One region of the Bacillus sp. V33-4 genome, then DNA from elsewhere that is predicted to be linked to it. Evidence: riboswitches for the same ligand, from Rfam matches in the RefSeq annotation. Region 1 holds a riboswitch; the other holds the start of a gene.

Evidence for each region. Region 1 has a riboswitch for FMN ahead of ribE (riboflavin synthase). Riboswitches for the same ligand answer to the same signal wherever they lie in the genome.
Region 2: linked by a shared signal. The riboswitch ahead of CVD23_RS11820 (ECF transporter S component) and the one ahead of ribE (riboflavin synthase) in region 1 are both predicted to bind FMN.

The regions. Positions count from the first base shown of each region.
Region 1 is NZ_PGVC01000038.1:61,131-77,833, reverse strand. It holds gene CVD23_RS14620 (undecaprenyl-diphosphate phosphatase) at 1-771, opposite strand, end outside; gene CVD23_RS14615 (DUF4870 domain-containing protein) at 937-1,269, shown strand; gene CVD23_RS14610 (GNAT family N-acetyltransferase) at 1,438-1,932, opposite strand; gene CVD23_RS14605 (hypothetical protein) at 2,074-2,862, shown strand; gene CVD23_RS14600 (TlpA disulfide reductase family protein) at 3,020-3,595, shown strand; FMN riboswitch at 3,774-3,920, shown strand; gene ribE (riboflavin synthase) at 4,054-4,707, shown strand; partial or broken gene ribB (3,4-dihydroxy-2-butanone-4-phosphate synthase) at 4,726-5,343, shown strand; gene ribH (6,7-dimethyl-8-ribityllumazine synthase) at 5,375-5,839, shown strand; gene CVD23_RS14580 (NCS2 family permease) at 6,164-7,399, shown strand; gene CVD23_RS14575 (EAL and HDOD domain-containing protein) at 7,607-8,863, shown strand; gene dapF (diaminopimelate epimerase) at 9,010-9,993, shown strand; gene CVD23_RS14565 (DNA ligase D) at 10,036-11,868, opposite strand; gene ku (non-homologous end joining protein Ku) at 12,009-12,839, shown strand; gene CVD23_RS14555 (glycerol-3-phosphate responsive antiterminator) at 13,086-13,634, shown strand; gene CVD23_RS14550 (MIP/aquaporin family protein) at 13,854-14,678, shown strand; gene glpK (glycerol kinase GlpK) at 14,709-16,199, shown strand; gene CVD23_RS14540 (glycerol-3-phosphate dehydrogenase/oxidase) at 16,340-16,703, shown strand, end outside.
Region 2 is NZ_PGVC01000029.1:116,501-133,203, forward strand. It holds gene CVD23_RS11770 (cytochrome c biogenesis protein ResB) at 1-1,260, shown strand, start outside; gene ccsB (c-type cytochrome biogenesis protein CcsB) at 1,273-2,454, shown strand; gene CVD23_RS11780 (response regulator transcription factor) at 2,614-3,330, shown strand; gene CVD23_RS11785 (ATP-binding protein) at 3,327-5,102, shown strand; gene sigX (RNA polymerase sigma factor SigX) at 5,337-5,888, shown strand; gene CVD23_RS11795 (negative regulator of sigma-X activity) at 5,863-7,116, shown strand; gene CVD23_RS11800 (peptidoglycan D,D-transpeptidase FtsI family protein) at 7,147-9,225, opposite strand; gene CVD23_RS11805 (M23 family metallopeptidase) at 9,553-10,485, shown strand; gene CVD23_RS11810 (histidinol-phosphatase) at 10,569-11,381, shown strand; gene serA (phosphoglycerate dehydrogenase) at 11,490-13,067, opposite strand; FMN riboswitch at 13,302-13,544, shown strand; gene CVD23_RS11820 (ECF transporter S component) at 13,702-14,283, shown strand; gene CVD23_RS11825 (ferredoxin) at 14,432-14,680, opposite strand; gene CVD23_RS11830 (helix-turn-helix domain-containing protein) at 15,088-16,152, shown strand; gene CVD23_RS11835 (RecQ family ATP-dependent DNA helicase) at 16,143-16,703, shown strand, end outside.

The DNA of each region.
Region 1 (16,703 bases):
AGTGATCTGAAGGGCAAGTATTGTAAACCCGAGAATCCAAACATAAACGGCAAAGATCTTCAGCGATTTTGTTTTTAAAAATTGAATCATCCAGACGACAGCTGCATATCCGAACAAAGCAGATGCCAATGTCGCAATCAGCAGGCTGCTGAAGGGAAGCGCTTCTACATGCCCAGAATACAGCTTGCCAGCCTGGAGAACAATGCCTCCGGCAATCGCTGGGATCGACAGCAAAAAAGAAAAATAAGCGGCCGATTCCCGGTCCAATTTTCGAAATAAACCGGCTGCGATCGTTAGCCCCGAGCGGGATAACGCCGGAAAAATGGCAGCTGCCTGAAAAAAACCGATGAAAAGTGCATCGCCGTAGCCTATGTTATCGATATTCTTTGCTCCATGTTTTACACTATCGGCAATCCAGAGGATCAAGCCGGTGACGAGAAACTCCCAACCAATCGTAGCGCCGGTTTTTGAAATAGAATCGAACAAGTCGTTGAACAGAAACCCGACAATGACAGCCGGAATCGTCCCTACTGTGACGAGCATTGCCAGTTTCCCAAACGGATTTTTTAGCATTTTTAGCAGCTCATTCTTATAGACTACAAGTACGGCAAGCAGTGTACCAACGTGGAGCATTGTATCGAGAAAAAGTCCTGCTTCATCAAGCCCAAAAAAGTGTCTTCCCAAATACAAATGGCCAGTGCTGGAAATAGGCAAGAATTCGGTTAAACCTTGAATCATCCCCAGTACGAGCGCTTCAAGCTTAGACAACATTGATTATCACCCTTTGTATCTTTGTCTATAATCATTTGTATTCAAGTTGTCCTAAACAAGAACATCAAACATAATCAAGTGCCGGGTCATTTAAATGAGGAAACTTTTTAGAAGATGGAACGTAAATAATAGAGAGAAGTATATTCTAATTTGGGGGAACCTGCGATGGATAGAAAACGACCGACTAATGACGAAAGGCTTCTGGCGACCGCGATATATGTGAGCAGTTTTTTTACCACGTTTATCGGCCCGCTGATCATCTGGCTAATAAAGAAAAACGAATCCGCTTTTGTTGATTATCACGGCAGAGAGTATTTTAACTTTATTATTTCTTACGCGATTTATTCGATCATAAGCGTTTTGTTGATGCTCGTCTTAATCGGCTTTGTCACGATCTGGATTATTGGAATTCTTACAGTTGTGTTTACGATCATCGCAGCAATTAAAGCATTTGAAGGGGAAGAATACCGAATTCCATTTATATTTCGGATTCTCTAGCAGACAGGGTGGCGATACTCACAGACATCTCACTTGAGGTGTCTGTTTTTCTATCAAAATATAGAACCGGAAACAATTGTTAGCTACTGAAACATACGGGGCTAATTCCATTCAGTCAGCCCTTATTTTGTAATAACGCTCAAAAACAGATCGGACGGTAGTCGCCAATCAGTCGAGCCATTTATACATATAATATTCATTGACTGCTTCCCCGTCGATGATCAGGGAGCCGATTTTTTCCCCTTCAAGTTTAAAGCCCATCTTTTTATAAAGATGATAGGCTGGTGCATTCGTTTTAATCACCGTCAATTCAAGCCTTTTCAGTCCTCGCTGCTTTGCCCATTCAAACAATTTCTCAAACAGCATTGTGCCGATTCCATGGCCACGATACCCTGAACGGATACCAATGACTATATAGGCTGCATGCTGTTTGCGCTTTTGGGTGTTGCCGATGCCAATAATGTAGCCGGTCAGCCGGTTATCTTCTTCCGCTACGAATATGGTTGTATGCAGATTTGTTAAAAATTGGCTAATTTTAGTCTCCTCTTTTTTAACAGACGATGTTCGTTCCCCGGGCTCGAAAAGCATAAAACCCGAGTCATCAACTTCCATTAATAGCTCAAGAAATTTTTCGGCGTCTTTCGCAGCTATTTCTCTGATCATTTACATTCCTCTTTCCTGTCTGTAACTTATCTTGCGTTTTCACTCCAAAAAAATCATCTTTTACAAAGAAGAATAATAGACTATTAAAAAGGATTCATGATTGAACATGAACTAGATTTCAAACAGGCGAGGTGCACAAGAATGACCATTCACCAGTACTATAAGCACTCGGCTGCTACTTCGTTAAATGGCAGCCTCCTATTCCTTATTCCACCCGGTTTAATGTTAGGCATTTCGTTATGGCTGAATATTCAGCTGCCCATTTTAGCTTTGGTTGCTCCATTTCTATTACTTAGCTTTTTCTCCTATCAAAAACACCTTTTACTTGAGGAACAGTCTAGAAGCAGTGCTTTCACATTCAATGATAAACCACAGCAGGGAAAACACGCGTTAAACGAAGATCAGCTGCTATTAACGTTTCTTCCTGCTCCTTCGTTGAGAATGCTATTATTCAACCCGGACGGAATTCTTGCCGGGGAAATCAAGGATCTGCGGTTTTGGAAATGGAGATGGCTGCTGCCCTATTTTCTAGATAAGTCGATTCCGGCCCAATACGGATTTTATAATGGTAATAATCAACTTGCAGCAATCATTAAACTGAAAAAAAAAGAGATTATCGTAACTGACTCTGATCAAACAGAAATGGTCAGAATCAAGCGCAACTCACTGAAATCTTTTCACATTGATATGAATGGTGAAAAAATAAATATTCATTTAACGGGTTCAACTGCGTTTACAGATATTCGCTATGTCTGGACAGATCGGACACCGGAGGTTATTTTGAGAAAAGGCTGGATGCCGCTTGAATGGAGCAAACAGTTTAAAGACCCAAACACACCAGTCCTAACCTTTCACAGCAAGGATTCGCAAAAAAAACGGTTGGCGATGTTTTCACTTCTGACACTGTATTATCGCTACTCGAACCATTAAGAAAGCAATTTCAAATTTAAAAGCTAAATCAATTTTTCTTGTTGTGTAAATAGTGTATGATAAAACCAACCGCGATGGCTAGTTTCTATTAAATATTTACAATAATAATGCTTTTTTTGGATAACTGTAAAAGGGGAATGAAAGTAGGTTAGCAGGTTTGAAAAGATTGTTGATAATGGCAGCTGCCGCCATCCTTGTTTTGTATCTAGTAGATACCTTCATTTTAATGGATAACAAACCGAGTGAAGAGATTCTCAAAATTGAAAAGTACGAGGAAGTTAATAATCCAAACGAGCTTCCGATTGGGATAGAGCCGGGAAATCGGGTCCCCAATTTTGAATTAACGGATATCGAAGGAAAGAAGGTCATCCTTGAAGAATTAAGAGGAAAAAAGCTTCTACTTAATTTCTGGGCAAGCTGGTGTCCGCCATGCAAAGAAGAAATGCCTTATATGCAAGAAATGTATGAGAAATATCAAAAGGATGGTTATGAAATACTTGCCGTCAATTCAACGGTTACAGAAAAAAACAGGCAGGATGCCGTTGATTTTGTGAAAAAGTACGGACTGACATTTCCAATTCCAATGGATGAGAGGAATGAAGTTTCTTCCCGGTTCGAAATACTCACGTACCCGACAAGCCTTTTTATTGATTCTGACGGAATCATTCGCAGCAGAATTATCGGCGGAGTAAATAAAGAATTTTTAGAAGATGAACTGAAAAGATTACCATAAGAAGAGGAGATGCCGTTTGCATCTCCTGTTTTTTTGTAACTGTTGTTAGCAAGATCCACAGATTAAACACTTTAACAGATATCCTGTGGTACAAAAACCTGAATCTAAAAATTGCATAAATTATTACGTTAATGTACGATAGCAATAACAACTTAATTTTAGTATGGCTATATTTTATAGCCGCCTTCGGGGTCGGGTGCAATTCCCAACCGGCGGTGATGAGGCATCGGTCTCTAAGCCCGTGACCCGTTTTCACATTTTGGAAACGGTGGATTTGGTGAAATTCCAAAGCCGACAGTAAAAGTCTGGATGGGAGAAGGCATAAATATGCGTTGGAAAATAGCTTTTTACAACGTTTATTTTGTCATGGCTTTCACCCCGTACTGTTTTTAGTACGGGGTTTTTAATTGTACAAATTAAAATTTTCAGAAGGGCATCCATAAAGGTGGTGAGAAAGAATGTTTACAGGAATCGTTGAAGAAATTGGCACATTGCAGCGTATTTCACAACAGGGTGAAGCGTTAAAATTGAATATTTATGCCAAAAAGGTGCTTGAAGATATTCAGCTTGGCGATAGCATTTCGATCAATGGAGTTTGCCTGACGGTAACCGAATTCAATGCTAATTCATTTGCTGCCGATGTGATGCCGGAGACGTATAAATCGACTTCCTTGTCGCTTTTGCGGAGAGGGTCGCCTGTGAACCTCGAACGGGCGATGGCAGCGAACGGCAGGTTTGGCGGTCACTTTGTTACAGGCCACGTTGATGGTACCGGGTCGATCATCCGTAAGAAAACAAAAGATAACGCCATATACGTTGATATTGAAATTCCCGAACACGGGATTGAGTATGTTGTCTTTAAGGGGTCGATTGCGATTGATGGGACGTCACTAACGATTTTTGCGGTAGAAAATAATCTCATTACCGTTTCGCTCATTCCCCACACAAGTAAAGAAACCGTTCTTGGCTTGAAGGAACCAGGCGAGATTGTGAATATTGAATTCGATATGCTTGCAAAATATTTACATACCATCATCGAGAACAAAATGAGCAGCCAGCAAAAAGACAACCGGATATCTGCTGATTTCTTACGGGAAAACGGCTTCATGTAACTGAAAGGTGGAATTTAAATGTTTGACCGAATTGAAGATGCCCTTGAAGATTTAAGACAGGGAAGAATAGTCATTGTCTGTGACAATGAAGATCGCGAAAATGAAGGAGACTTTGTCTGTCTCGCTGAACTTTCCAGCCCGGAAGTGATCAATTTTATGGCGAAGGAAGGCAGGGGTTTGATTTGCGTGCCAATTACAAAAAAAATGGCCGAGAAGCTACGATTGGACCCAATGATCGAAAACAATACCGATTCACACGGAACGGCTTTTACCGTCAGCATTGATCATGTTGAAACGACGACGGGGATCAGTGCGTTTGAGCGGTCTTTAACGATCAGAAAAATGCTGGATAAGAAAGCAACCGGAGGCGATTTTAAACGTCCAGGGCATGTTTTTCCGCTTATCGCCAACAACGGCGGTGTCGTGGAAAGAGCCGGCCATACGGAAGCGGCTGTTGATTTAGCTAGATTATGCGGCTCGCCGCCAGCCGGGGTTATCTGTGAAATCATGAATGAAGACGGTACGATGGCCAGAGTTCCTGACTTGAAGAAGCTTGCCAATAAATTTGATATGAGGATGATTACAATCGCGGATTTAATTCAATACCGTCTTAAACATGATTCACTTGTTCAAAAAAGATGAAATTGTATATAAGGAGAGAAACACGATGAAAAAAATAATCGAAGGAAATTTGATTGGAACAGGCTTGAAAATGGCGATCGTTGTCGGCCGTTTTAATGAATTTATCACAAGCAAGCTGCTCAGCGGTGCCGAGGATGCGCTTTATCGGCATGGCGTCCAGGAAGAAGATGTCACGATTGCCTGGGTTCCGGGAGCATTTGAAATTCCTTTGATGGCCAAAAAACTTGCCGAATCAGGAAAATATGATGCTGTCATTACGCTCGGAACAGTAATAAGAGGGGCGACACCCCATTTCGAATACGTTAGCGGCGAGACGGCAAAGGGTGTTGCCAGCAGCAGCCTCCAGACAGGGATCCCAATCATTTTTGGCGTATTGACGACCGAAACAATTGAACAAGCGATTGAACGGGCCGGTACAAAAGCTGGAAACAAAGGCTGGGAAGCAGCAACAGGTGCCATTGAAATGGCGAATTTGTACAAGCAGCTATAATAGACGGAACAAGCTCCAGTGTGGGGCTTGTTTTTTTCTGGCTGTCAGATTATCCACTCAATTGGGGAATCAAGTTTTACATCTAGTTTTTACATGCAAAGCAGTTGAAAATTTGAAATCCAGATTGGGTATAAAGCTTTTACAAAATGCTTTCTGTAGAATTAACAGTACTTTTCTGATAAAATACTGACTTGTGGCTTACCTGAACTTTTCAGGCAAAGCGGGTAGGGAGAGGGCTATGAAAAACTGGATATGATTTAATTGCACAATAGGCTAAATCAATTCTTTCAGCTTGAAAGAAATCAGACATCGGTAAAACAAGAGATGCTGGCCGGCTCGGTCGGTTTTTTTACGATTGTCTATATCATTGCGGTGAATTCGCTAATCCTCTCAGAAGCAGGAATTCCTTTGGAAGCGGCGATCATCGCTACGATTGTGACCTCGGTGACTGGCTGCCTGTTAATGGGATTGTGGGGAAATGCCCCGATTTTACTCGTGCCCGGGATGGGAATTAATGCTTTATTTTCCTACACGATGGTCAACTCAATGGGGTTATCCTGGCAGGAAGCACTAGGAGTCGTGTTTGTTTCCGGACTGATGTTTTGCATCGTTGCTTTTTCAAAGTATGCGAAAAAATTAAGTGAGGCGATTCCGTATTCTTTGAAGGAGGCGATTACGGTTGGTCTTGGCCTGTTTCTCATGTTCATCGGACTTGAAAAAGGCGGGATTATCGTAAGGGGCAGTAACTCCATTATTTCACTTGGTGAACTAGGGAATCCAGAGGTGGTTGCAACGATTTTGACATTTTTGATTGCAATCATTTTGTTTTTACGTAACGTTTCCGGCAATTTTTTTATCAGTATCATCGCCGGGACGATCATTTCCTGGTCCTTCGGCTTAATTGGCCCGGCTGCCTCGGCAGAAAAAACGTTTACCTTGCATGATTACTCGACTGTGTTTGCGGCTTTTTCTTTTGATGGAGTGCTTTCTTTTACTTTCTGGGTAGCCGTTTTCTCAATGACGATGGTACTTGTTTTTGAGAATATCGGCCTTGTTCACGGTCATTTGAATTTTATCGGGAGATCCGAGAAATTCACACGTGCTTTTCAAGCAAACGCTGTTTCTGCACTGCTTTCTGGTTTATTCGGCACGAGTCCGACCGTTTCAACGGTTGAGAGTGCAGCAAGCATGGCTGCCGGGGGGAGAACCGGGTTGACCGCTGTCACCGCAGGCCTGCTCTTTGGTGTATCGGCATTTTTAATCCCATTGATCAAATTAATTCCTGACAGTGCGATTGCCCCGATTTTAATCATTATTGGCGGGTTGATGCTGCAAAATATCCGCAATCTTGACATGAAGGATTTAAGTGAAAGTTTTCCGGCTATGTTTATTATTGTGATGATTCCATTTACCTACAGCATTGCTGACGGAATTGCGATTGGATTTATTCTTTATCCAATTTTGAAAATTGCTATTGGTAAAGCACGCGAAGTTTCTTTAACATTATATTTCATTTCTGCTTTATTTTTAATGAATTTTGTCGTTCATTTTATTAGTTAACAAGAAGGGGGCACCTTAGGGTGTCTCTTTTTGTTTTCACGATTTTTGTAATCTCTTGCTTGTTTTCGTCCAAATAAAGGAGATAATTGCTTATCATGTAAAAAGTTTTCTGAAAGTTACAAATTTCGACAAAGTTACAATGATCTTTCCGCTAGAATGTAGGGTGGGATCAATAGACATTTGCAGACGGTTCGGAGGTTAACAGGAATGGAAGTTTTTGTTGCAAGGCAGCCGATTTTTAATAAGAAGGAAGAAGTTTTTGCTTACGAACTTCTCCATCGAAGCAATCAAGTAAATGTGTTTCCGAATGTAAATGGAGATCAGGCAACCGCCGATGTAATTATTAATAGCTTTCTGAACATCGGAATTGATGATGTAGCGAATGGCAAGCCATGCTTCATTAATTTTACAGAAAATCTTCTTCAATTGCGGCTGCCGACCTATTTTCGGCCGCGCGAAATTGTTGTTGAAATACTGGAGTCGGTCGAGCCTAGTGAAGAAATTATTGAGATTTGCCAGGAACTGAAAGCGCTCGGTTATAAAATAGCTCTTGATGACTATGCATTAAATGAGCAAAACCCATATTCTTCTGAGTTGCTGAGCTACGCTGATATCATAAAGGTAGATTTTTTACAAACATCGTCAGAAATCCGGGAAAGGATCGAATCTGCAGCAAAGTCGCAGAATATTCAGCTGCTTGCTGAAAAAGTTGAAACGAAAACAGAGTTTCTAACAGCAAAAGAAAAAGGCTACGATTTTTTTCAGGGCTATTTCTTTTCAAAGCCTGACATTGTTTCGACCTATGATATACCTACGTACTTCCCGTCCTATTTTGAAATGATCCAAAATTTTTCAATGACTGCACCAAGTATTGATGAGGTTTCAGAACTAATAGAAAGAGATTTATCCCTTTCTTATAAATTGTTAAAGCTAATTAATTCACCGGCATTTCGCCCGAAATATAAAATTAACTCAATCCGCCAGGCGATTATTTTGCTCGGGTTAATCGAAACCCAAAAGTGGATATATGTTATGGCAGTAAGAGAGACAACAGGAATGGCAAAAAGTTTATCAAAGGAAACAATAAAAATTTGCCTGACCAGAGCTAAAATGTGTGAATCGGTTGCGAGGCTAAAGAAACAAACAGCGTTTTGTTCAAGTTTCTTCATGACAGGTATGTTTTCTTTAATGGATACGGTGATGGGAACTTCGATGGAGAAGATCCTCAAAGACTTGCCGCTGCAAGACGAGATTTGCGAAGCTCTAAAAGGAGAGCCAAATTGCTATAAGGAAGTACTCGACCTTGTCGTCGCAGTTGAAAAAGCGGATTGGATTAAGATTAATCAGAAATGCCGTGAGTTTAAGATTGAGGAAAAGGACTTGTTCTTGATCTATGCTGAAGCGTTAAACTGGTCTGATCATCTCCTGAATGACGAAGCAAGTAACCAAAACAAGTTAATATAGGCGAGTTCATTCGTATACTGCCGAAAAAAATAACTGTGTTTGGAAAAGCACAATAGGAATAACTTTAATTGAATATTAAACTGAAATGTGGCACTCTTGTAATAGCTATTTTTAAAGCCAGTAAAACGATGATGGAGGTTTAGTCCTTGCAGATTGATATCATAAAATGCCATGGTTCCGGCAATGACTTTTTACTAATAGATGAGCTTTCAAATGATTACGTCTTTACGGAAGAGCAACGGGCAGAACTTGCCAAAGCATTATGTGAACGTTCAAGCGAACTGGGAGCGGATGGAATATTGTATGTCATGCCTTCAAAGCATGCTGATGCACGGATGCGTGTGTTTAATGCAGATGGTTCCGAGGCGTCGATGTGCGGCAATGGCTTGCGCTGTGTTGCCCGTTATGTTTGTGAACTGCAAAAAAAGAGCAGTGCTGTAATCGAAACCATGAAGGTCAATCTGTCTGTTAATAAAATGGATGATCTTTTTGCTCATGTTCCAACTTATCAGGTTGAAATTTCACCTGTTTCTTTTGCTTTAAAAGATTTACCGTTAAATCTTCCCCAAGAAAGCTTGCATCATGAAAAGATACCCGCTCTTTCCGATCAATTGCGATTTACGGCTTTGGCTGTTCCAAACCCGCATCTTGTCGCGATCGTCGAGGCTGAGCAAATTCATTCAGACTTGCAAAAACACTTGAGTGAGCGCGTAAATGGCCCAAATGATTTGTTTCCTGATGGTGTGAACGTCAGCTTTGTTACAGCGCTTGAGGACGGGGCAATTTATGTGAGGACCTTTGAACGAGGCGTCGGTTTTACAAATGCCTGCGGTACGGCGATGTCTGCTTCAAGTCTTGTCACATACTTGAACGGATTAAATGACAAAGAAAGATCGATCGAGGTTTATAATAATGGCGGGAAGGTTCACTGTATCATCCACGAACAAAACGGAAATTATTCAATTGACTTAATTGGAAATGCCACGTATGTATACAAAACGAAGGTCAATTTTAATTGGAACGCCGTTGATCATTTCCAAACAGGCCCGAAGGAATTCTTCAAAGAGGAATCAACACATTATGAAAAATTACAGGAGCATGTAAAAGACTATTTAAGCAAATATATTTAAATTTGAAAAGCAGCCGCCATTATAACAGGTAGCTGCTTTTTGCTATTTAGCCCCATTGGTAAGAAACTCCAAAACAGGTTCAAATGATTGTATTTCCTTTGTTTGGAAGAATGTTTGGAAAGGACATCCTTGCGTTTTTAATCTTTTTAACATCGTGGTTATTTGAAAGGTGTCTATAGTTAATTTTTCGTTTACCTCCTCCCAAAAAAGCGGCGCTGAAATCGTTGCATTTTTATTTCCTCTCGGAGAATATGGAGCAATGATCGTCTTTCCTTCTGCATGCTGGACATAGTCGACATATAGGCGTTTTCCACGCTTTTTCTTCATTCGTTCGACCGTAAAGGAATCAGGGTCCTTTGAAACGAGATAGTCGGCGACAAACGATGTAAACATGCGGGTCTGCTCGTAAGAAAAGCGGTTTTCCGGCAATGGTAAATATACTTGGAGACCTTTATTCCCGGATGTTTTGATAAAACTGATGAGCTTGAGATGGTCCAGCACTTCCTTAATCAAGCGGGCCGCCTTAATGGCGAGCGGAAACGCATCCTTTGAGGGCGGGTCGAGGTCAAAGACTATTTCACTCGGGCCAGTGCTATGAATCGTTTGGAAAGGAACATGAAACTCGAAGGCAAGCTGGTTGCCAAGCCACAGCAAGCTTTTCAGATCGTTGCAAACAATGTAGTAGATCCCATCGCTTTCGCTGGTGTCAATGAATTCAGGTGTATAATCGGGCCGGTTTTTCTGAAAAAATGCTTCACCAAATATTCCATGCGGATAGCGTATTGTAGTCAAGAGCCGATCCCTTAAAAACGGCAGAAAATAAGGGGAGATTTCTCGTAAATAATGAATGTAATCGATTTTTTTAATGGGCGGCGTTTCCCAAAGCGGCTTATCGGGATGGGTAATTTCGACATCAACAGGAACGTTTTTCTGCTGCTGGACAAATTTTTCGAATGTACATTCTTCAGGCATCAAGTCAAAACGAAATCGCTCGAAATGGGGTTCTCTCATTTGCAGTTCGTATATTTCCAAATATTTTAGCTCTACACAAATAGCAGGTTCAACATAAATAAATTCGCTGTCTTCCTCTATTTTATTTTCTTTAACGATCTGGAATAACGCATTTTTCTCTTCAGGCTTAAGTCCAAATAAGAAATTTCCGATCGGGACAGGGCTGCCATCCTTAAATACTGAAGCATAAAAATAGCCATTTGTCTTTTCATAAGCTGAAATGAAACAAGACACGTACTTCCAATTTTTATTTTTTATCCATTCCCGCGTCCTTGTTCCAGCTGTCCAGTGACTATTCACCTGCTTTGCGACGATTCCTTCGCCATCATACAGGATAACCTTCTCCCAAATTTTCTTAAAATCTTTATGCGCCGGAATCATCTGAACCAGCTTATGCTGTTTTTCGTCAGGTTCGAGGGGAAGGCCTGCCGTTTTAAAAAAATTCAGCAAAATTTCCTTGCGCTCGATGAATTTCTTCTCTTTTAAGGATTTGCCCTTCAGCTGTAAAATATCAAATATCAGCAGCCTGCATGGGGAAGCTTTGGCCTTCTGATGTATTCTTTGTTCAGACCGCATCCTGCCTCGAACTTGGATGGAATCAAAGCCAGCTTTAAAGCGGTTTTCGAGAAAGACAAGCTCTCCATCGAGTACAAAAGGCAGGTAGGGTTCGAAGACGGAGCGATTTTCAACAAGAAACTGTTCAATTTCCGGAAATAAGGAAAGAAGCTCTTTGCCGTTCCGGCTAATTAAAGTTATGTCATTGTCCCAGGTTAATATCGCTCTAAACCCGTCATATTTCACCTCATAAACCCAATTTTCGCCTTTAGGAACATCAAACGTAAGGGTAGGCAGCATCGGTTTCATTCTGCTTTCATCCTTTCGAGCTTTGTTTATATTAGCTTGCCTTTTTGGCATTAAAACTAATCTGTTTCCAGTTGTTTTAATGAATTTCTTGCCTCTGTTCACACAAATTAAGAGTAAACAAAAACGAATGGAGAATCCGTATGCATACAATTTGGAAGGGCAGCATTAGCTTCGGACTGGTTAATATACCGATTAAGCTGCATGCAGCAACTGAAGATAAAGATGTGAAGCTCCGCACTTTGCATAAGGAATGCAAATCACCAATTAAATACGAAAAGGTTTGCCCGGTCTGTGAAAAGGAAGTAAAAAATGAAGACATCGTAAAAGCTTTTGAGTACACAAAAGGGAAGTTTGTGGTTCTAGATGACGATGATTTAGAAAAATTAAAGAAGGAAAATGAAGATAAAGCGGTTGAAATTATCGATTTTGTCAAGATCACAGAAATCGATCCGATTTACTACAGCAGAAGCTATTATATGTCACCGGGAGATGGAGGAGGCAAGGCATATTCACTGCTGCGAAAAGCGCTTGATGAGTCGGACAAGGTTGGGATCGCCAAAATCGTGATTAGATCAAAGGAACAACTGGCAGTAGTGCGGGTATATAAAAATACACTGGTCATGGAAACGATACATTATCCGGACGAAGTTCGCGGAGCGATTGATGTACCCAATGTTCCTGCCGAAGATAAAGTAACTAAAAAGGAGCTTGATACGGCGATCATGTTAATTGATCAGCTGACAGCCGAGTTTGAGCCGGAAAAATATACCGATGACTATCGGAATGAACTGCTGGAATTAATTGAAGCGAAACGTACAGGTAAAGAGACGGTTACCCCGACGGAAAAAGAGCCAAAATCAAATGTTACCGATCTCATGGCTGCCCTGCAAGCTTCTATTGATAAAACAAAACCAAAAAAGGCGCCAGCCAGAAAAAAGCGCACCGCCACGAAAACAAGAAAAGAAGCATAGGAGTTGAGTGGATTTGTCCATGAAAACAATGGCCATCCCTGTTTTTCATATATGAAAAGAGATCTGGAAGTTTGCATGTGCTTCATGTATGATTTTATTAATCCGAGAAACAGGCTAAAGCTCAGCCTCCCGTAATCCATTTTCCGGCAGTGATGCGGTTGGTGATGCTACTACTGCCCCCGCATTGCCCATCGGTTGAAAAGAGGCGATTGTTGAATTCTGCGAACAGCAAATGGAGGTAACAGAGTGAACCAAAAGATCTTGCCAGCGTCATCAAGTATGAAAGAGTTTGAAATATTTTTGGATAGTCCCTATCAGATCGGTGTGTTTCTGGAGATGCATATCGCTCAATTAAAAAATGTCAATGCGATGGCGCGACAGCATAATAAAAAAATGATTTATCACGTCGATATGATTCATGGCATTAAAAACGATGACTATGCTACAGAATACATATGCCAGGAATATCGACCGTACGGCCTTATTTCAACAAAGTCGAGCGTCATCCATAAAGCAAAGCAAAAAGGGGTGATAGCCGTGCAACGGATTTTTTTAATTGACAGCCATGCCCTTGAAAAGAGCTACAAGCTTGTTGAAAAGACCAAGCCAGATTACATCGAAGTCCTTCCAGGTGCAATGCCGTGGATGATTAAGGAAGTGAAGGAACGCCTGAACACTCCTATATTTGCCGGTGGCTTAATCCGTTCACCCGAGGAAGTAAAAAATGCCCTAAAAGCAGGTGCTGTCGCGATTACCACGTCGAAAACGGACCTATGGGATATGTTTATCCTCTAGGTCGATCAACATACACAAAGAAAAAAATCTTAATTTGTTGACAACGCTTTCACAGGTCAGTATACTGATAATTAACAAGTTAATGAATCGTGATGGAGAAAAGGAGATTCACGCAGATTGCCTCTTTCAGAGGGTTATTCTGTCGTGTATCTCCTTTTTCTTATCAAACTTGTTGTTAAATAAAAATCAAACGCTTTCAAAAAAGAAAGGGGAGTATTTATGACTGCTTTTATGGGAGAAGTCATCGGCACCATGATTTTGATTATCTTTGGAGCCGGAATTGGCGCCGGGAACACATTGAAAAAATCTTACGCCAATAATGCGGGATGGATTGTCATAACCATCGCCTGGGGACTTGCCGTAACAATGGGAGTATTTGCGGTTGGATCCATCAGTGGTGCACACTTAAATCCTGCGGTAACGATTGGATTGGCAGTGAATGGAGATTTTGCCTGGGCGGATGTACCGGCATATATCCTCGCGCAAATGATCGGTGCTATTTTAGGTTCTTTTGTAGTCTTTTTACATTACTTGCCGCACTGGAAAGAGACTCCTGATCCGGCAGCCAAGCTTGGTGTATTTTCGACAGGCCCGGCAATTCCTCACACATTTTCAAACCTTTTAAGTGAAATTATTGGTACTTTTATTCTTGTTCTAGGATTGCTTTTCATTGGTGCAAACCAATTTACAGAGGGATTGAACCCAATCGCGGTCGGCTTACTGATTGTTGTCATCGGGATGTCGCTTGGTGGAACAACCGGTTACGCGATTAATCCGGCTCGTGACCTTGGTCCGCGGATTGCTCACTTTTTGCTTCCGATCCCAGGTAAGGGTGGCTCCAACTGGGGGTATTCCTGGATTCCGGTGGTTGGTCCGATTCTGGGTGGTTCACTAGGCTCCGTATTCTATCAATATATGTATAACGGAAAAGTGAATGCGATGACATGGAGTGTTATCTCTATTACAATAGTAATATTATTATTAGCGTATTTATTCGGAAAAAAACAGTCAGGTGAAATGGACCAATCAAAGGCTGTCGCATAAAAACATAACATATTCGGGGGAGAGGCATTCATGGAAAAATTTATTTTATCTTTAGACCAAGGAACAACAAGTTCACGGGCAATTCTTTTTAACAAACAAGGAGAAATTGTTCATTCTGCCCAAAAGGAATTTACGCAATATTTTCCACAGCCGGGCTGGGTCGAGCATAATGCAAATGAAATTTGGGGCTCGATTTTGGCGGTTATAGCCGGCTGTTTATCCGAATCCGGAGTGAAGCCTGAACAAGTCGCCGGGATCGGGATTACCAACCAGCGTGAAACGACTGTTGTCTGGGATAAGGAAACAGGCCAGCCGGTATATAACGCGATTGTCTGGCAATCCCGGCAAACTAGCGACATTTGCGATGATCTAAAGAAACAGGGCCATAACGATTTATTCCGCAATAAAACAGGCTTGCTCATTGATGCATACTTCTCCGGAACGAAAGTAAAATGGATTTTGGATAATGTTGAAGGCGCACGCCAAAAAGCAGAAGAAGGCAAGCTCTTATTTGGAACGATTGACACATGGCTCATCTGGAAGCTATCAGGAGGCAAAGCACACGTAACCGATTACTCAAACGCGTCAAGAACACTGATGTTCAATATTTATGATCTTAAATGGGATGATGAGCTTCTTGAAATTTTAACAGTACCAAAGTCGATGCTGCCTGAGGTTCGCCCGTCTTCTGATATATATGCGCACACAATCGACTACCATTTCTTTGGTAAAGAAGTGCCGATTGCCGGTGCAGCAGGTGACCAGCAAGCAGCACTTTTCGGCCAGGCTTGCTTTGGTGAAGGGATGGCGAAAAACACTTATGGAACCGGTTGCTTCATGCTCATGAATACTGGCGAAAAAGCGGTTCGTTCAGAGCACGGGTTGTTAACAACTCTTGCCTGGGGATTGAACGGGAAAGTGGAATATGCCCTTGAAGGAAGTATCTTTGTTGCCGGCTCTGCCATTCAATGGCTTCGTGACGGATTAAGAATGCTAAAGGATGCAAAAGATAGTGAGGGATATGCAAGCAAGGTTCAATCTACTGACGGCGTCTATGTTGTGCCCGCTTTTGTTGGTCTTGGAACACCATATTGGGATAGTGATGTACGTGGAGCAATCTTTGGCATAACACGGGGAACGTCAAAAGAACACTTTGTCCGGGCGACACTTGAATCGCTTGCCTACCAGACAAAAGATGTTCTCGGCGCAATGGAAGCAGATTCGGGAATTGAACTGAAGACATTGCGTGTTGATGGTGGAGCAGTTAAAAATAACTTTTTGATGGAATTCCAAAGCGACATTTTAAATGTTCCTGTTGAAAGACCTACTATCAATGAAACGACTGCACTTGGCGCAGCCTATCTGGCCGGGCTTGCGGTAGGTTACTGGGAAAGTCAGGAAGAAATTGCCCAACAATGGTCCATTGATCGATCATTTGAACCTACAATGGCTGACAACGACCGCGACAAGCTCTATCAAGGCTGGAAGAAAGCTGTCCATGCGACAATGGCATTTAAGTAATATTTTTCAAAGACATAAATATATGTTATGATTAAACTAAGTTAATACTCGGCAGGAGACAGGGAGAGACCACAAATACACTATTGGATCTAGCGATAGTGTGCTTTGTGGTCTTTTTTCTACATTAGGAGGGTACTAAAATGGAAAAGTTTTCGAACCTGAACAGAACAACAATAGTAAATAAGCTGAAGTCTGAATCCTTTGATGTTCTTATCATCGGGGGAGGAGTTACAGGCGCTGGAATTGCACTTGATGCTGCTGCTAGAGGAATGAAAGCTGCGCTCGTAGAGATGCAGGATTTTTCAGCTGGAACCTCCAGCCGTTCAACGAAGCTTGTTCATGGAGGCCTTCGCTATTTAAAACAATTTGAAGTGAAGCTGGTAGCAGAGGTGGGCAAGGAAAGAGCGATTGTCTATGAAAACGGTCCACATGTAACGACACCGGAATGGATGCTGCTGCCTATGCATAAAGGTGGAACGTTTGGCAAAACAAGCACGTCGATCG
Region 2 (16,703 bases), on a different contig from region 1:
TCATGGTGGTATCTAATTTTAATCGCATCAATTGGTGTGTCGCTCGTTATTTGCAGCCTTGACCGGGTTATCCCGTTATACCGCGCTTTAAAGAAACAGCGTGTTTCAAGGCATGAAAGCTATCTGAAGAGGCAGCGTATTTTTGGAATGACCGACACCAACGAGATAGGCGAAAACGATTTTGATCGAATTAAACAAAATCTTAAAGCGAGAAGGTACAAGCTTCGCGAAGAAAATGGCGATATCCTCGCTGAAAAGGGACGTTTTTCGAGGTGGGGCCCGTATGTTAACCATGTCGGCTTGATCATCTTCTTAATTGGCGCGATGCTAAGATTCGTGCCTGGCATGTACGTCGATGAAACCCTCTGGGTCCGCGAGGGAGAGACAAAGGTAATCCCGGAAACTGACGGGCAATATTATTTAACCAATGATCAATTTATTCTAGAAGTCTATGATAAGGATAAAGATAAAGAAGTATTTGAGGAAGCGATTGAACGCTCCGGCATGGTCGCGAAAAACTTTCAATCGAACGTCAGCCTTTATAAAAAACAAGGCGACACCGTTGCCGGTGAAGAACCTGAGCTTAAAAAAGTTAAAGACTACGAGATTCGTGTCAATGACCCTCTGAAATTTGAAAACTTTGCTTTGTATCAGGTAGAGTATAAGCTCAATGAACTGAATAAAATGTCATTTATCCTTGAAAACAAGGAATCGAAAGAAGCATTCGGGAATTTGACGATCGATTTATATGATCCGGAAAATGTCTACGATTTGGGCAACGGCTACTCAGTCGAAATTGTCCAGTATTACCCAGATTATGAAATTTCCGATGGGGAGCCGATAACAAAATCAAAGATACCAAACAACCCGGCCTTCGTCTTTAAAATGGTCACACCTGACACGCCAGAGGGGGAAGTCAGTTTTGTAGCGATTCGCAAAACGATTGAGCCTTCAAATGACAATCAATATAAAATGACCTTTAACGGTGTTGAAACGAAAAATGTTTCCGCTTTAACGGTTCGCAAGGATTTAACGCTCTGGATTATCAGCCTTGGCGGCGCGATTTTTATGATTGGTGTCGTTCAAGGGGCATACTGGAACCATCGCAGGATTTGGTTTCGCCAAATGGATGGGAAGGTTTGGGTTGCTGCCCATACGAATAAGAACTGGTTTGGTTTGAAAAAAGAAATAACAACAGCGTTAAAAGGTACCGGTATTCAAGAACCTGGAGATCAGCTGCAGAATGAAAAAGAAGTTTAAGGGGGATAAACAGTGGCAGCTTTAAGCTCGAACTTGTTATATATAGCTTTTCTGCTTTACTTAATTGCCATCGCTTTTTTCGGCGGTGCGATAAAGGAGAAGGATTCGAAAAAAACAGGAGTTAACGGCTGGGGGAAAATCGGAATCATTTTAACGATTATCGGCTTTGCGGCCCAGCTCGGTTATTTCATTACTAGATGGATTGCGGCCGGACACACGCCGGTCAGCAACCTCTTCGAATTCACGACCTTTTTCGGTATGGCTCTGGTCGGTGCCTTTATTGTGTTCTTCTTTATGTATCGAACACCTGTGTTAGGGTTATTCACCCTGCCAATTGTTGTATTGATCATTGCTTATGCAAGCATGTTTCCGACTGATATATCACCATTGATCCCTGCCCTGCAGAGTCACTGGCTGACCATTCATGTCATCACCGTGTCCCTCGGGGAAGCGATATTATCTGTTAGCTTTGCTGCCGGATTGATTTATCTCGTCAAGGTTGTAGACCAGACGAAAAGCAGCAAAAAGACCTTTTGGCTCGAAGTCGTGATGTACGGCTTAATCAGTACGTTAGGGTTTGTAATCGTTGCGAGCGCATTTTCTTTAAGCGGCTATCAGGCGTCTTTTAACTGGATCGATAAAAACGGCGTGGAAGCAGTCCAGGATTATACTATACCTGCGATTACCGGACCTCATGAAGGTGAGCTGATGACAAAAGGGAAAATGGAACCTCTTGTCGAAATGCCTGCTCTCATCAATGCAAAAAAACTTAATACAGTTATCTGGTCAATGGGTGCTGGTTTAATTCTATACGGTTTACTGCGCTTAATTCTGCGTAAGCGTGTTTCTGCAGCATTGCAACCATTAGGGAAAAATATTAAACTCGATCTTGTCGATGAAATAAGCTATCGGTCAGTTTTGATTGGTTTTCCCGTATTCGCTCTCGGAGGTCTCGTTTTTGCGATGATCTGGGCGCAAATTGCCTGGACACGTTTCTGGGGTTGGGATCCGAAAGAAGTTTGGGCACTCATTACGTTTTTATTCTATGCTGCATTTCTTCATCTCCGTTTGTCTAAAGGATGGCATGGTGAGAAATCGGCCTGGCTTGCTGTAATCGGGTTTATCATTATTATGTTTAACTTGATTGCCGTAAATCTTGTCCTTGCCGGCCTGCATTCTTATGCCGGCGCTTAACCGCCGTCCATTTTCATAGAGCCTTCACTGATCAGAAAGTGAAGGCTTTATTTTAAATACATCTTGTATAACTCAACATTATACATAGAACCCAATGTTAGAAAAAATATGGCATTAAAGGCCGCTGTTTTGTAAAATATCTGCAAGGGGGAATGTTCAGTGGAAAACGATGTAAAAGTGTTAGTAGTAGATGATGAAGAAAGAATTCGCCGCTTGTTGAGGATGTATTTGGAAAGAGAAGGCTACATAATTGAAGAAGCAGAGGATGGGAACGAAGCTTTATCAAAGGCTCTGGCCAATGACTATGATGTGATTCTGCTCGACTTGATGATGCCTGGCAAAGATGGAGTAGAGGTTTGCCGTGAGCTCCGTGAGAAAAAAGCAACTCCGGTCATAATGTTGACGGCGAAAGGTGAAGAAGTAAACAGAGTCCAGGGGTTTGAGGTCGGCACAGACGATTATATTGTAAAGCCTTTCAGCCCAAGGGAAGTGGTGCTTCGTGTGAAAGCACTGTTGCGACGCTCATCGAAAACGACTTATTTGCAAACGGAGACAACGACTAAAGATGTGATTGTTTTCCCGCATTTAACAATCGATAATGATGCACACCGTGTCATGGCCGATGGCGAAGAAGTGAGCTTGACGCCGAAGGAATATGAATTGCTGTATTTTCTTGCCCGTTCACCTGATAAGGTGTTTGATAGGGAACAACTGCTCAAGGAAGTCTGGCATTACGAATTTTTTGGTGATCTAAGAACCGTAGATACCCATGTAAAGCGGCTCAGGGAGAAACTGAATAAAGTTTCGGAACAGGCAGCGAAAATGATCGTAACTGTATGGGGAGTCGGCTATAAATTTGAAGTTGGAAACGAATGATGTTTTGGCGAAGTGTAGTCGGTAAGCTTTGGATTACGATTCTTTTTCTCGTTTCGTTCGTGCTGTTTATTCTCACCATCATGATGATGGAATTTTTTGAAAACTACCATATAAACGAAACGGAAAAGGGATTAACGAAAACAGCAAGTAAAATCGCCAGGATTATTGAGGAACATGAGCAAAACGATCTGCAAATAAGTTTGGAGATATCCTGGGAATTGCTCGATGATGTGACGAAGGGTGCAATCTTTGATGACCAGAACCAATATCACCTTTCGCCAAATTCACAGGGAACCGACGATTTACCGCTTGCTTTATTAAGGGATGATCCAGATTTGTCCAAGGTTTTTACCGACAGGGATACGGTAAAAAAAATCTCTCCAGTCAATGAAGAAAACCCGAATATGAACCGTGATTCGCAAATACTAATTGTCGGTGTTCCTTTGAATGAAACAGGTGCTGTTTTTATTTATCAATCACTTGAAGTGATGGAGGAAACGACCCGCTCGACGACCAAATTTATTTGGCTTGCCGCAGGAGTTGCCATCATTTTAACGACGATTTTTGCTTTTTTCTTATCAACGAGAATTACGGCACCGCTACGGAAAATGCGCGAAGCTGCTTTTGAGGTTGCGAGAGGAAAATTTGACACGAAGGTTCCTATCTTAACGAATGATGAAATAGGCGAACTGGCTACCGCTTTTAACCAAATGGGCCGCCAATTGAAGTTCAATATGAACGCATTAAGCCAGGAGAAAGAGCAACTTTCGAGCATTTTAAGCGGAATGGCCGATGGCGTTATTACGTTTAACCGTGATGGGACAATTTTGATCACCAACCCTCCGGCCGAACGTTTTCTGCAAAATTGGTATTATGAACAACATGAAGCAAATAATCAGGAAGCAGTTCCTTCCGAGGTGATGGAATTATTCCAGCTTGCTGTTGATACCGAAAAGGAGCAGGTAGGAGAGATCTCCTTTCAAGGCCGTTTTTGGGTGATCATTGTCAGTCCCTTATATAATAACAAGTTTATTCGCGGGGCTGTCGCTGTTATTCGGGATATGACCGAGGAGCGCCAGCTGAATAAACTCAGAAAAGACTTTATTGCCAATGTATCGCATGAGCTTCGTACGCCGATTTCGATGATGCAGGGCTATAGCGAGGCGATTGTCGATGATATTGCCGGAACGGTTGAAGAAAAGCAGGAAATGGCTAAAGTCATTTATGATGAATCGCTGCGGATGGGCCGCCTCGTCAACGAGCTCCTTGATCTGGCCCGGATGGAAGCGGGATATATCGAACTAAATACGGAAGCAGTTGAAATTCGTCCGTATATCCAGAGGATTATCCGCAAGTTTCACGGGCTTGCAAAAGACAAGGAAATCAAGCTCACTTTTTCGATTTTAAGTGATGAAGAATATTTCGTATTTGATCCCGACCGGATTGAACAAGTACTAACGAATTTAATTGATAATGCGATCAGGCATACGCCGGATACAGGTAAGGTTGAAGTGATCATTAAAACGAATGAACGGGGTTTGTTTGTGGAAGTAAGTGACTCAGGCTCCGGAATTCCCGAAGAAGATATTCCGTTTGTTTTTGAACGGTTTTATAAAGCGGATAAGGCAAGAACGCGGGGCCGTTCCGGTACTGGTCTTGGCCTTGCAATTGCCAAAAATATCATCGATGCCCATAAAGGAAATATTACAGTGCAAACAAAGCTTAACCTCGGCACGATATTCTCGTTTTTTGTCCCTCGAAATATCGGATAAATTAGCCAGTTTTGCCGATTAGTCTTGATTCACGGGAAACATTCATTGTTTGCAGGCAAATATAAGAAGGAAGGAACAGGGAAGAATTTCCTTGAAGCCCTTCCTTTTTTCTTTGAAAGAGTCTATATTTAGGAAAAGGAAAGCGAATAGAAGCCCATGTCAATGTGAGAGACTCAAAGGTGAAACTTTTTATACATAAATTACGACTATTATTTTGAACGGGGAGGGGAACCGATGGACTCCGTTTTTGAGGAATTGTATACAAAATACCATCAGGATGTATTTCAATTCTTATTTTATATGGTGAGAAATAGAGAACAGGCAGAGGATCTTGTTCAGGAAGTATATATTAGAGTGCTGAAGTCTTATGAGCGTTTTGAGGGGAAGAGCAGCGAAAAAACGTGGTTGTTTTCGATTGCAAGGAATGTTGCAATTGATTTCTTTCGCAAGCAAAAAGGATGGAAGCAGCGGCTGCTGGACAGATTTGACTGGTCAACCCAACAAGTCATGGATGAACAGCCGATCCCGGAAGAGGTAGCAATGCAGAATGAGGAAATTCGCGCGATGTACGGATGTCTGAAACAGTGTACTGTCGATCAAAGAATGGTTGTCACTATGCGTTATATCCACGGGCTGTCGATCAGCGAAACGGCTCAAGCACTGGACTGGACCGAAAGTAAAGTAAAAACGACCCAGCACCGGGCCTTGAAGGTGTTAAAGAAGAGAATGGAAGAATCGATGGAAAAGGAGGGTATGAGCATTGAAAAAATCAGAGTGGAGCGATGAGCGCATTGAGAAGCTGCTCGGGCAAATGCCAAAGCTGACAGATCATCGCAATCCTCAGGATATACATCAAAATATTGCCGGAAAGCTCGGGAAACGAAAGCGCCAGGCATGGCTCATGCCGGGTTTGGCCACGGCTGCCGCCTTAATCCTTTTCTTTATTTTGGCACCCGAATTATTGGATTGGCGGAGTTCCCCCGCTCGCGATACGAATCTAGAATCGGCGGAGCGACAAAATGAAGGGCGGCAAGAAAATAAGATCGCACTGGAAAGCAATAGTCGTGCCGACAAAGCGGAGAAGAATAGCCAGCAAGAATCAACTGCGGACATCCAGACAAATCCGGAAGAAAACAACCAAAATACATTTGCCGCAAAAGGCTCCGATGCTTTAAGTCCGCTGCCTGAGAGGACGGCCGTTTATGAAGACGATTTAAACGGACAGGAATTATTGACATACGCCTTGCCAGCAGATGGTGGCAACAATATTGTCCCGATCAGTGTGCTTGTTGCAAATGAGGAAAAAAAGCCATGGCTTGACCTGTACAAGAAAACAGCCGGCCAGCTTATGGAAGAGACTTGGGGTCTCGATGAGTATTATCCTCTTAAGGCAGAGTTAAGCATGGATGAAACAAAGAGGGAACTTACCATTAATTTTGCGGCAGATTCGCAATACGGCCAGGGCTCACGCAGCGAGATCACGATACCAGAAGTACTGGAACAAAATTTCGCCGGCAAAGTTGATACGGTTATCCTGAAAACAGCGGGTGAACCGGGGTTGATGCTGGGGAATAACGGTCCGCTTAATGAGATCAACTTGGCAAGTGCTCAATCGACCGGTGACCATGGTTACTTTTTCTTAAACCAGGATGGTCGTGCACAACCGCTTTTAGTTCCGTCATCGAAGGAATATAACACGATCGATGAAGCGTTTATCGCGATGCAGAAACAATCAACAGAGGGAAACCTTATACCATCGATACCTAGTCATTTCGAAATTACACCTGGCGAGAAAAATGCAAAGCTGTTGTCGGTCGAGCTAAAGGGCTCTGAAAATAATGAAAATGCGGCGGATTTAGTCTATACGGTCGAAGCGATTTTATTAACAGCCAAAGACTTCGGCTACGAAGCTGTCATCCTGAAAAACGATGAGGTGAAATCGATCGGCGGCTTTCCGGTTGCCGAGGTAATCAATGTCCCGCTCGGAGCAAATAAGCAAAATATCAGAAAGTAAGATCAGCCGAGAGAAGGCTGATCTTTTTTACTATTGCTGTGCGCGATGCTTTAAGCTGAAGTAAGTATCCAGGACCTTCCGGCCAATCTCCATGTTTGGTGAGGGACCGCTGTCTGCCTGATAAACCCACGGAACAATAACGGCCATCGCTACTTCCGGATTATTATACGGAGCGTATGCTACTAAGCTCAGATTCATGACTTCCGGAGGAGGCCCATCTGATTTTTTTCGCTGTGGGCCGTCGTAGAATGCCTGGGCGGTTCCTGTTTTTCCGGCAGGCAGGTAAGTGGCAGTACCAAAGGTCCGATAACCCGTTCCGCCGCTTTCCTGCATCACCTTTTGAAAACCGAGCTGGACGCGATCAAGCCATTCCTCCTGAACGTCCAGTTTATTTAAGACCGTAGTCGGGATTTTCTTGAAAACTGGACCAAGCTCATTTTGATTGGAAGCGGGCTCGCGGATTTCTTTCACAATATGCGGTTTAAGCCGGTATCCATCATTGGCGATCGTTGACACGTATTGGGCCAACTGCATCGTGGAGTACGTGTCATACTGGCCGATGACAAGATCAAGCATATGACCTGGCAAGGTACTCATTCCTTTGAAGCCATTTTGTTCATTTGGCAAGTCGATTCCTGTTCTTACCCCTAATCCAAACTGGGCAAAAGAATCCCTGATCGTGCCGAAGCCCTGAATGTCTAGAGGCAATGGCATGTCTCGACGGTAGTGCCCTTTTCCAATTCGGATTGCGGTGTGGAACATATATACATTGGAAGACAGTTTAAGAGCTTCAACATCGTCCGGTTTGCCCAGATATTTGTACGAGCCTTTTTCCTGCGGAGTGCCTTTAAATTTTAATGGTGTATCATCGAATCGGTCAGTAGGCTTGATCACGCCCGTTTTAAAACCGGTTAAAACCGTAGCCCCCTTAACAGCGGAACCGACATTGTAAGTAGTAGTGATATTGCCAAGTGCATCATCAATCATCTCGTTCTGGCCGGTCTCTTCGTTTTTGACGATTCTCTTTCCGGCCATCGTTAAGATTTCTCCTGTCTTAGGCTCGATTAACACGACGTATGCCCGGTCAAGCAGGCTTGTATGTGGTAGCTGCTTGGTGGCCCAAAGCTGTTCTTCAATGATTTTTTCAACAGCAATCTGCAGGTCCATATCGATCGTTAAGACAAGGTCTTTGCCGCGCTGGCCTTCTGAAATGACTTCAGTGCCAAGGACATTGCCGGCTTTATCGGTGATGTTTTTGATTTTTGCTTTATGGCCATGTAATACATCCTCATATTGCATCTCAAGATAACTTTTGCCAACCCGGTCATTCCGGCTGTAGCCTCGCGATAAAAAGTAATCAATCCGCTCTTCAGGGAGGCCATCATCTGTTTCAGTAGTGTTTCCGAGCACGGATTTCAATGTAGGTTCATATAAGTATTTTCTTTGCCAGTCAGCCGTCGTATCGACTCCCGGCATCGCGTTTAAATTTTCGCTGACGAGTGCAAACTCTTCCTTTGTGACATGATCATTTTTCACGATTTGCGGTGTCAAAGCGTAGCCGGAATTTAGTTCGCGGTAAATCGCGAGAACTTTTAAATCATCCTCCGAAAGCTCCTTTAAGTCCTCTTCGGTTATGCGATCAAGCTGTAACTGATAAAGCTGCTTATCGGTCAATTTTTTCTTTTTAAACAACTGAAGTTCAGCCTTTGTAATTTTTCCGGCTGCTTTTTCCGGATTTCGCAGGATCCAGAAATCCTGTTTATCCCTTTCCCGAATTTTTTCCGTGTCAACGGTGATCAGCTTAGCCAAATTTTCTGCCGTCACAAGCATTTCTTTCGGGGTTGTTCCCTGCAATTTAGTATACGTTATCGCATTAATTGGCGTATTATCGATGATGATTCTGCCATGCCGGTCATACATTTTTCCGCGCGGAACGGGTTTTTGTACAGTAATGTTTTCGGTTCTGTCGACCTCCTGTTTAAAATCATTTCCATAGACAATTTGCACGATTCCCAATCTTAATATCAATAAGGAAAACAATATAAATACAACGAAAAATAACAGGTTTAACCTGATCGGAAGATAGCGCTTTTCTTTTTTCTTTTTCACCGGATCCCACACTTCCTTCAAGAACGCAAAATATTGGCTGATGATTCCATTTTATAGTAATATGAGAAAAGATTCTATTATATTTGAAAATTTTAAATAATTGAATCAATTTCACAATGTAACAAGCTAAACCGAAAAATGAATGAAGTTGGCTAGATATAGAAGAGTATGCCGTAGGAAACGAATAATCCTAAGAAAAATCAGTTTGCATAAAATGTCAGGAAACACCAAATACTGTTTTCATATGCTGACACTTTGACATGAAGTTCTAATAAAGTACAAACATACATAAGGTGAAAGGGAGAGTACAAGTTAAGGAGGAAAAGAATGAAAGACTACATAAAAAGATTTCTGATTGCCGGTATTATGGCATTGTGTGTTAGTTTATTATTTCTTGGCGGAAAGCACTCCCAGGCTGCCTCACTGAACATAAGCGAACAAACGGCCCATTGGATTTGGCCTGCTGATGGCGTTATTACAGATTTGTACGGCACGAGACATGGACATCACAAAGGAATAGATATCGCAGCGGAAAATGGTGCGCCTATTTATGCTGTCGATCGAGGAACGGTTGTGAAATCATATTACTCCGGTTCGTATGGACATGTCGTGTTTGTAAGGCATCCAAATAATTTTGAGACGGTGTACGCGCACTTAAATAAACGCTATGTACAGGATGGCCAGACGGTCAGCCAGGGTGATTTGATTGGGGGAATGGGCAATACAGGCGATTCGTCAGGAGTACATCTTCACTTTGAAGTTCATGAGGCAGAATGGACAGCGGAAAAGAAAAATGCTGTTAACCCGGTTGCCGTGTTAGGCAATATCGCAATGGGCGAAGCCGTCCATGTATTTAAAAATGATAAACCTGGTCATACCGCAATTGAAGCTGCTGCCAAGCCCCCGTACGACCTGGATAATGAAGCTGTAAAGTCTGAAAAAGAGCCAGAACACCAACAGGAAATTATCCACACTGTCCAGCCAGGCGAAACCCTATGGTCAATTGCTGAACATTACAAGACCTCGATTAACACGATTACAACTTTAAACGGAATTGACGGAAATATGATGATTCAGCCAAACCAAAAGCTTTCAATAAAATCGTCCAGTAAAAATCAGTATATAGTCCAACCGGGCGATACATTAACAAGTATTTCCCGCGCAGCAAACACGACCGTTAAACAATTGATAGAAATAAATAATCTGGAATCAGCGTTAATTCAGCCGCAGCAATTGCTGACCCTTCGCATTGATGAATAAATCCGAATGCCATTATTGATTTTTTTCTTGCCGATGTCCTTTTCTAAAAAGTATAATGATAAAAATTGGAGAGGGCGGAGAATATGCTGACGGATTATCATAACCATCTGGAAAAGGGAACGCTGACACTTGACTATTTACGGAAATTTACTGAACAGGCAGCCCAAAAAGGGATTGACCATTTTGGGATTTCCGAACATGCTTATCATTTCTATCAGACTGCAAATATTTTGCAAAACGATTGGGTAAATGAACGAAGATATTATGATATGAAGGATTATGTAAAGCTTTTTCACGCGGCCTGGGATCATAATATTGATGTAAAGATGTCGATCGAAATGGATTATACGCCTGGAAAACATAAAGAGATGGACCAGTTTATTAATCAATATGATTTTGATTATGTGATTGGCTCAATCCACTGGGTCGGTGATTTTGGCATCGATCTCAGTGAATATAAACATGAATGGGATAAACGGGATATTCATGAAGTGTATACTGCCTATTTTGATCAGGTTGTTACCCTCGCTGAATCGAATCTTTTTGATATTGTCGGGCATCTCGATCTTGTGAAAATTTTCAAATATGTACCAAAGGACGAAGAATTTTTATTGGCGCAATACGAACGGGCCGTAAACGCTCTTGCAGAGTCAAAAACATGTGTAGAAATAAGCACAGCCGGTTTAAGAAAGCCTGTCGGCGAATTATACCCGGACAAAAGGCTGCTGGAAATGTGCTGCAACAAGAAAATTCCGATCGTTCTCTCGTCTGATGCCCATGTCCCCGAAGATGTCGGGGCTGACTTTGACCAGGCGCTGAAGCTGGCACGGGAGGTTGGCTACCAGTCGATCATGACCTTCTCGAAAGGAGAACGAAAAGAATTTCCGCTTGGGTAAAAGAAAACAGAGTTTGCACACACGTACGTTACATAAAAAAACCGGCCGGTCAGCCACGGCCAATCATGCGCAAAAACAGGACAGAGGCCGAGCTCTGTCCTGTTTTTGTTAAGATAACAATATAGGGTTAATCGAAACGATGTCGTCCAATTCGTGTAATTGGTCGACCATTCCTTCCTGAAGGGGTCTATCAAACGATAAAAGCATGATTGCTTCTCCGCCTGCCTGCTTTCTCCCAACTTGCATCGTCGCAATGTTGATGGAATGGTCACCAAGAATTTTTCCAACCCGGCCGATGACACCCGGCCGATCCATATGCTGAATATATAAAAGATTTCCTTCAGGGAGGAAGTCGATGTTGAAGTCGTTTAAAAAGACTATACGCGGCCCGTAATGGTCGATATATGTACCGCGGATCGTGAACTGGCTTTCATCGCCTTTCGCTGTCACAGTTACGCTGTTTGCATAACCGTATGTATGGGTTGAAATTTTTTCCCCAACTGTAATACCGCGTTCCTTTGCTGCCAGTAAAGCATTTACTTCGTTCACATTCACGTCGATTCTGTTTCGGAAAAATCCTGATAGGAGTGCCTTCGTTAAAAATGATGTTTCCAAATCAGCAACAGAACCGGAATACGTTACCGATATTTCCTGGACACCTTCTTTTATGCACTGTGATAAAATGGTTCCGATCTGTTTGGCCAGGTGATGATAGGGGCGGATCTTTTCGTATAATTCCTTGGATATAGCAGGAAGATTGATAGAATTGGAAACAGGCTTATCTTCTAGAAATAATCGGACTTCTTCTGCAACCTGGGTGGCAACATTTAATTGAGCTTCTTTTGTCGAGGCACCGAGGTGGGGAGTGGCGATAACATTGTCAAATTTCAACAACGGATTTTCTCCCGGTGGCTCTGTTTCAAATACATCAAGGGCAGCCCCGGCCACATGTCCGGCTCCAATATACTTAGCAAGAGCCTGTTCATCAATAATCCCTCCGCGGGCACAATTCAAAAAGAAAACACCTTGTTTCGTCTTTGCCAATGCTTGTTCATTGATGAGGCCTTTCGTTTCTGCTGTAAGCGGGGTATGAACGGTAATAATATCAGCTCTCGTCAACACATCATCAAGCGAACACGCTTCAACTCCGAGATTTACAGCACGTTCTTTTGTTAAAAACGGATCGTATACCTGCACCGCCATCCCGAACGCTTTAGCCCGCTTTGCCAATTCGGAGCCGATTCTGCCCATTCCAATGATTCCGAGCGTCTTCCCGTAAAGCTCTTTACCGACAAAGGCATTGCGTTTCCATTCGTAATCTTTCATTGAACCGTGGGCCTGGGGAATGTTTCGCATCAATGAAGCCATCATCGCAAAAGTATGTTCCGCAGTGGAAATCGTATTTCCATCAGGGGCATTAACGACGACGATTCCTTTTTTGGTTGCAGCTTCGACGTCAATATTGTCAACCCCTACACCAGCACGAGCAATAATTTTTAATGAATGCATTTTCTCAAGCAGTTCTGAAGTAACGGTTGTCGCACTTCTTACTAACAGAGCATCCACCTCATCAAGAACTACATCCGGATCATCCGTTTTTTTCTGGATGATCTCGACATTCTCCATTGTGAGCAGCGGCTCAAGGCCGGCTTCACTTATCGAATCTGCCACTAAAATTTTGTGCATATATCCACCCGCTTTTCCAATATTATTAAACAATTTTCTGATTATTTTACAAGACGAACTTTTATCTGTCAATGCGCTTTGTTTTACACTTTAAAATGTAAACGCTTTAATTTGATAAAGTTAATAATGTCGATAACCAATTAAAATCGTAAGACAATATTCAAAGTTTTTGCATGCATAGTTCTTCACAAATTAGCTTTTTTTCAGTATACTTATCTCGTAAAACTAAATACGATCTATCTTCGGGGCAGGGTGAAAATCCCGACCGGCGGTGAGGAGCCAGTGCTCTTAGCCCGCGAGCCTGATTGAAAAGCGGACGCATATTCGCGACAAGCTGACGTCATCCAAACTCTGGGGGAAATCTCCAGTGAAAATGAATGTTCGCCTGTGTGAATAGCCAAAGCTCGACAATGTTATTTAGGCAGATTTGGTGTGAATCCAAAGCCGACAGTATAGTCTGGATGGGAGAAGATGGAGGTTCTGCAGACATTTAAATCATGCAGGGTTTAAATGTTTATTACGCGTGCCTTTGTAATTTCTCCCTCAAACTATTGTTTGGGGGTTTTTTACGTAGTGCATGCCAATGCTGAACCTTTCTTCTATGTGAGATGGGTCTCAAAAAGGAGAGAGGAATATGAAAAAATTGAAGGTTAAAGCGTTAGTATCGATTGGGATGCTAAGCAGCATCGCTTATGTTTTAATGCTGCTGAACTTTCCAATCCCACCGTTTCCGAGCTTTTTAATGATTGACTTCAGCGACATTCCTGCATTGATTGCTGCGTTGATCTTTGGACCGGCAGCCGGAATTCTGGTAGAATTGTTCAAAAATATTTTAGATTATTTTTTGACAGGCAGCGCGACCGGAGTTCCTGTTGGTCATATTGCCAATTTTATTGCCGGAATTACCTTTATACTGCCGACCGTTTATTTTTATGAAAAATTAAAATCGAAAAAGGGCATGACCTTCGCGCTTGTTAACGGAACTGTTGTAATGGCGATTCTGATGAGTGTCCTTAACTATTTTGTTATCTTGCCTGCCTACACCTTTTTCTTGAACGCACCGGCAATGTCTGCTGTGGAGACACGGCAGTTGATCGTCACCGCCATCCTGCCGTTCAATATTGTAAAGGGTCTGTTCATATCCCTTGTCTTTATGTTGCTGTTTGCCAGGATGCAGACATGGATTGGCAAACAGACCGCTTATCGAAGCATATAACCTGATGAATTGAAATTAATGAAAAGCCGGATCTTGCGGAATGAACGAATTGTTCTGCATCGTCCGGCTTTTTTGCTAGAAAAAATGTAAAAATCCCCTCTCTTAAAAAAGAAAGGGGATGAGTAGCTTAAACTGTATCTGGTGATAATTATTCGAATTTAGTCGCGTCTCCATCAAACGGCTCATCAGCAACCTTAATCGAGTCCGTTGGGCAGCCTTCAAACGCGTCCATCATGTCGTCAATCAGAACATCAGGAATTTCAACAATCCCTTCATTATCATCAAGTGTCACGAATGCGATGCCTTCATCGTCATAATCGTAAATGTCTGGTGCAGCCGCTCCACATGCGCCGCAAGCAATGCATGTGTCTTTGTCAACGATAGTATATTTTGCCATGAAAAACCCTCCCAATAAATAAACAGTTTTTATTCGATCGTTTTCCTTTAAAAACAATAGAAAACGGATTCCTTAATTCCATTGTAAAACTGTATGACCAACATTTCAATAGAAAATGTAATGAGAATGCTTATCATATCAACGTTTGCTACAAACTTTCCCTATCTTTCGCCATTTAAAACGGATTGCATTGTCGATTCATGTTAAAATGGACTGTAGAGAATATGGTTCCAATTATTTTCTCGCAATATTATTACTATGATTATGAGTTTATTTTTAGCTATTTTTGATTCGGAAAAGCAGCTGCCCGGGAAGACTATCTTCGACCGGACGGCTCCAGTTTTATTGACTGCGCAATATCCTGCGGATCTACTGTTTAGCAAGTGAAAAAGGAACAGGTGATAAACATGTTCAATGCCTATTTAGGAATGATCATTTTATATTGTCTCAAGCAAATAAATGGCGAAAGAACCATCTACTCTGTTTATCATCTCTTGAAAGGGAAAAAATCATCCCAGACGATTCAGGATGCCTACCTTTTTAATATAACTGTATTGTTTCAGGCGTTCTCTTTTATAACCAGAACAGAATTCGATCAGACCGTGCTGAACTGTGCGAAACAGGGCATGCTCCAGGAGACGGTCTCTCAGCACTATATTTTGACGAAAAAAGGCTCAGATTGGCTGGCCCAAGAATTGGATGCAAAACCGATACCCCTCTCGTTGAATGGCTGGAAAAACCATCACCTGACAGATTTGTTCTGGGAACGGTTGTCGATTCTCATTCAAGTTTGTTCTAATCTGCTTCATCATGAAACCAAGTACATACCGGTACAAAAAAGGAAAGAAACGCTGTTTTGGTTAAAGGGATACTTATCTGCCTATGGAAAAAACAGAGCGGAACTGGCCGAGCAGCTTCACGCTCAATTGACAGCTTGTCTTGAATTAAACAAAGAGTCCGACCCCTCGGTTATTGTGTTACGCCTTTCAGGCCATAACAGGGCCGGATTAACACGAGTACAGGCAGCGATGCAGTTAGGGACTGATTTGGGCTATTATCATCTGCAATTCCTTGGCTTCATTCATTATGTATTAGATTTAATTAAAAGGGAACCCGACCAGTACAGGCTGCTATATCCGTTAATTACTGATCTCCACAAAGAGCTGCCGTTAACGAAATCGACTGCGCGAACATTCGAATTGATCAATGAGGGCCGTTCCCTTCTAGAAATTGCTGCAATCAGAAAGTTAAAGCAAAGCACGATAGAAGACCATATTGTCGAGATGGCATTAAATATAGAGGAATTTGATATTTCCCGATACGTTGATATCGATAAACAAATGGTGATTCAAAAAGCAGCGGAATTAACATCTTCCAAACAGTTGAAACAAATTAGGAAATATGCCTCTGCGGCGGATTATTTTGAAATTCGCTTAGTAATGGCAAAACTAGGTGGCCACATATGGACTTAGAGGCTTTATTAAATCAATTTTTTGATCATGATGAATTTAGGCCGGGACAAAAAGAAACGGTTGAATCGATTTTGCAAGGAACGCATACACTGGCGATGTTGCCGACCGGAACAGGTAAATCGTTGTGTTATCAGCTTGCCGGCTATGCAACCGAAGGAGCTGTATTAATTGTGTCGCCGCTCCTTTCTTTAATGCAGGACCAAGTTGAGCAAATGATGATGCGCGGTGAAAAAAGAGCCGTCGCTCTAAATTCTTTTTTATCGCCCGCAGAAAAGCGGCATGTTTTAAATCGGCTTCATCGCTACAAGTTTATATTCATTTCACCCGAGATGCTGACGGTCGAATTTGTGATAAAAAGGCTAGTCAGCTTACCTGTCTCCCTTTTTGTCATTGACGAGGCCCATTGTATTTCGCAATGGGGATATGATTTCCGCCCCGACTATCAAAGGCTTGGTGAAATTCGCGTCCGCCTTGGGGAACCATTAACATTGGCCCTCACTGCTACAGCAACGAAAGAGGTAAGAGCGGACATCATTCAATCTCTGAAATTA